DNA from 2 places in the Nocardia sp. NPDC050435 genome. Region 1 is predicted to be linked to the other one. Evidence: riboswitches for the same ligand, from Rfam matches in the RefSeq annotation. Region 1 holds a riboswitch; the other holds the start of a gene.
What was found. Region 1 has a riboswitch for S-adenosylmethionine ahead of AB0I43_RS22860 (homoserine O-acetyltransferase). Riboswitches for the same ligand answer to the same signal wherever they lie in the genome.

Region 1 (2,193 bases):
CGGGTTCGTTCGGAAGTACGCAGAAGATCCTGACACCGCGCGACTTTTGGCGTCAAGAGAAAAATGTCGCGATGCGACATTTGACTCATCCGGTCAACTAGGGGAATGGGCTGCGTTACAGTGAGGCATGCTCGACACATCGACCGGCAGCGCCGCCGATCCCGGACCAGCGCGGGGCGGTGGCACCACGGCACCCGCTGGACTGCGCGAACGCAAGAAGCAGCAGACCCGGGCGCGGATCATCGAGGTCGCGCTGGACCTGTGCGACGAGCACGGTTTCGAGGCGACGACCGTCGAGCAGATCGCCGACGCCGCGGACGTCTCGCCGCGCACGGTCAACCGGTACTTCGAGATCAAAGAGGACATCATCCTCGGCCCGGTCGAGGATTTCGGCGAGGCCGTCGCCGGCCGGCTGCGGGCCCAGCCGACGATCGGCAACCCGCTGCAGGCGCTGTGCGACGCCTTCCTGGACATGGTCGAGCGCGGCGCGCGCGCCGACGCGAGCGACGCCGTCTCGCTGCGCCGCTTCCAGAAGATGCAGCGCATCGTGCACAACAGCCCGGCCGTCAATACCCGGGCGATGGAATTCGGGGACCGCAAGTCCGCGGCGCTCGGTGCGGCACTGGCCGACCGGCTCGAGGTGGCGCCCGGCTCGCTCACCGTCCGCCTGGCCATCGCGACCTGGCAGATGATGTGCCACATCGCCTTCGCCGAGGACGAGGAGCTGATCCTCAGCGGAGATCCGGAACAGGCGGCCGCCGCGGCCCGCACGACCGTGCTCGGCGCGCTGGCCGAGCTGCGCCGGCTCTGTTGCGGCCCGACCGCCGATTAGGGCCGCTACCGGCGGTTTCGCCGTGCCCGACGGCGATCGCCTCGACATGATTTCAATGGTTGACCGACCGCCAGTTACCATGTTCGTTAGGTCATGAGTGCCAGCGCGAAGCCCCGGCTCGCTGGTCGGCAACCCTCCAGCAGCGGTGGGGTGCTCCGGGTGATGACCCGGCTCTCGAGGGACGAGAGCAAGCGCGCTGTTCAGGAGGCCCCCACATGTGTGCACAAGTTCACCGCCACAAATTCGCGGTTTGCCGTGCGATCGGCCGGCTGGCGTGACCGTGGAGACCGAACCGAGCGCCCGCTGCCTACTACCCGCGCCGGACGGCCGGCTCGGCACGATCGCGATCGGGGACGTGCGCCTGGAGAACGGCGCCGTGGTCCCGGACGTGCGGCTCGCGGTGCAGCGCTGGGGTGAGCTCTCGCCCGCGCTGGACAACGTGGTGCTGGTCGAGCACGCGCTGACCGGTGATTCGCACGTCGTCGGCGCCCCCGACGGGCTGCATCAGTTGGCCGGCTGGTGGGACGGCATGGTCGGGCCCGGTGCGCCGATCGACACCGACGAATGGTGTGTCATCGCCACCAACGTGCTCGGCGGCTGCAAGGGCAGCACCGGCCCCGCCTCGCTCGCGCCCGACGGCAATCCGTGGGGTTCGCGTTTCCCCGAGATCTCCATCCGGGATCAGGTGACCGCGGAGATCGCCCTGATGGATCTGCTCGGCATCGACCGCCTGGCCGCGGTCGTCGGCGGTTCGATGGGCGGTATGCGGGTGCTGGAGTGGATGATCGGCGCCCCGCGGCGCGTCGCCGCGGCGCTGGTGCTCGCGGTCGGTGCGCGCGCCACCGCCGATCAGATCGGCACGCAGACCACGCAGATCGCCGCCATCAAGGCGGATCCGGATTGGCAGGGCGGCGATTATCACGGCACCGGCCGCGCCCCGATGACCGGCATGGGCCTGGCGCGGCGCATCGCGCACCTGACCTATCGCACCGAGGGCGAGCTGGATCACCGCTTCGAGAATCACGCCCAGGGCACCGAGGATCCGTGGCGCGGCGGCCGGTACGCGGTGCAGAGCTACCTCGAGCATCAGGCCGAAAAGCTCTGTGCCCGTTTCGATCCCGCCACCTATGTGCTGCTCTCCGAGGCGATGAACCGGCACGACGTCGGCCGCGGCCGCGGCGGCGTCGCGGCGGCGCTGGCCTCGACGCCGGTGCCGTGCGTGGTCGGCGGCGTCGATTCCGACCGGCTCTACCCACTGCGCAGCCAGCAGGAACTCGCCGACGGGCTGCCGGGTTGCGCCCGCCTCGAGGTGGTGCACTCGCGCGACGGCCACGACGGATTTCTCACCGAGGCGGCCGCAG
Region 2 (2,193 bases), on a different contig from region 1:
GCGTCCGGGCTCGCCTCCCAGCTGCGCGCCAGCCACGGTTTCAGCTCACCGGTCTTCGGATCCTGATCGGTGAGCGAGTCGACGATCTGCCGGGTGACATAGAGCGTCTGGTTGCTGCCCGCCTGCGTGGGATCCGAGCACGACGGCGCCTGCGACAGACCGTAGCGCAGGGTGCCGCCGGGCTGGGGCGGTCCGGCGTCGCCGCCCGCGCCGCCGGTGTCGCTGCCGCAGGCGGCCAGGGTACTGGCCGCGGCGAGCGCGCCGACGAGGGTGGCGAAGCGAGGACGGGTGCGGATCACGGTGTAACTCCAGAGAATTCGGGACTGCGGCCGGAGGCCAGGGGACGACTGGGAATGCGGCGGCGCAACTCCGGCGCCACCGCCTGCTGGAACAGCTCGAGGCTGCCGCGATGCTGTGCTTCGGTGCGGCCGTCGGGTTCGGCCGACAGGTGGATCACCTCGTGCCCGAATCGCTCGTGCTGGCGGCCGACCTTGTCCAGCACCTGCTCCGGGCTGCCGATCAGCGCCGAGGAGCGCTGCGCGAAGTCTGCCAGCGTCTCGAACACGATCGGCAGGCCGAGCCGGCGCGACAGGGCCAGGCGGGCTTCGAAGAGCGGGCGGTACACCGCCAGCGCCTCCTGCGAGGTGGGCGCCACGTGGAAGCCCGCGGTGCCCGCGCCGACCAGCGCGTCGGCGGGATCGTGCCCGTGGTGCGCCCAGCGTTCGCGATAGTGCCGGACCAGCTCGGCGTAGGGCTCGATCGGATTGGTCACATTGGCCGAGAACAGCGGATCACCATGGCGTGCGGCCAATTCCACCGACTCGCGGCTGGTGGCGCTGCCGTGCCAGATCCGGATCGTGGGCTGGTAGGGCCGGGGCAGGGCCTTGGCCGCCACCAGCTCCGGGCGGAAGCGGCCGGACCAGGTCACCCGGTCGCTGGCCCACAGCGCCCGGAACAGCTCGTAGCCCTCCCGGTTGCGGTCCCACTGGTCGGCGGTGCTGACGTGGAAAAGCTCCGCCTGCGCGGCGCCGTTGCCCTTGCCGATGATCAGCTCCAGGCGGCCGCCGGCGAGGTTGTCCAGCGTCGAGTAGTCCTCGAAGGCGCGTACCGGGTCCAGCAGGCTCAGGGTCGTCACCGCGGTGAACAGCGTGATCCGCCGGGTGACGGCCGCGATGTGGCTGAGCAGCACCGGGGGCGCGGCGGAGAGGAACGGATCCTCGTGCCGCTCGCCGACGGCGAAGCCGTCGTAGCCGAGTTCCTCGGCCAGCCGGGCCTGCCCGACCACCGACCGCAGCCGCTCGTGCGTCTCGGGCAGCACGCCGGTGTGCGGATCCGGTGTCCGGGTGACCAGCGTGAAAAGCAGGAACTTCATGACGGCGTATTCCGGTAGGCGGTGCTCATGGTCGGGTCCTCCATCGGTCCTGGCGGAAGCACCCGCACCCGGCGTGCCGGGGGGTTGCTGCGACGTCGGCGAGCCAGGTCTCTCGATCGCTCTGGATGGTGCCCGAACATCATGGGGAGCAAGCGAACTCGGCGGCAAGAGTAGAAATCACGGTGAGCGCAGCACTGGTCGGCGGCGGTGGTGGCGTGGATTATGGTCGCGGCCGTTGGTGACTGCCGAGTGGCGGCACTCGCCGCGCCGAAGCTGTGCGGTGCCGCAATCCGCCTGGCCCGCCGGTTTGCTGACGTACCGTTGGTGCCTCGCTCACCCGCTGCCGAGGAGGTCCGCCGTGTCCGTCACGAAGTCGTTCGGCGCTCGACTCGCCCGCGCCGCGGTGGCCGTCGCGCTGGCCGCGCCGGTGCCCGCCCTGGCGCTGGCCGGGCTCGCGCTGGCCGCCCCGGGCACCGCCTACGCCGACGACGCGCCTGCGCGCGTCGGCGCGGCGGCCGATCGCTCGGCGGTCGCCGGCTCCGAGGCGCTGACCGCGTTGGAGGCGCTGGGCGTCACCCCGTTCCTGTATCCGACCGCGGCGTTCTGTGGCGGCCCGGGCGCCACCCTGGGCAAGCCCGCCATGGCGGGCGCGGTGCCGGGGCCCTGGCCGAAGCACAACATCGTCATCCCCGGGCTGGACCTGGACGCCGTGAAATCCGGCCAGACCATGTTCACCTTCGTCCCCTCCGATCCCGGCCGCAGCGGCGTCACCGGCATGCGCGTCGCCTGGCTGAACCTGGACACCCGCCGCGGCGGTATCG

Region 2: linked by a shared signal. The riboswitch ahead of AB0I43_RS12045 (LLM class flavin-dependent oxidoreductase) and the one ahead of AB0I43_RS22860 (homoserine O-acetyltransferase) in region 1 are both predicted to bind S-adenosylmethionine.

What each region holds. Positions count from the first base shown of each region.
Region 1 is NZ_JBFAJW010000007.1:289,507-291,699, forward strand. It holds gene AB0I43_RS22855 (TetR/AcrR family transcriptional regulator) at 128-832, shown strand; SAM riboswitch class IV at 922-1,032, shown strand; gene AB0I43_RS22860 (homoserine O-acetyltransferase) at 1,107-2,193, shown strand, end outside.
Region 2 is NZ_JBFAJW010000003.1:746,984-749,176, forward strand. It holds gene AB0I43_RS12040 (ABC transporter substrate-binding protein) at 1-299, opposite strand, end outside; gene AB0I43_RS12045 (LLM class flavin-dependent oxidoreductase) at 296-1,372, opposite strand; SAM riboswitch class I at 1,410-1,504, opposite strand; gene AB0I43_RS12050 (hypothetical protein) at 1,731-2,193, shown strand, end outside.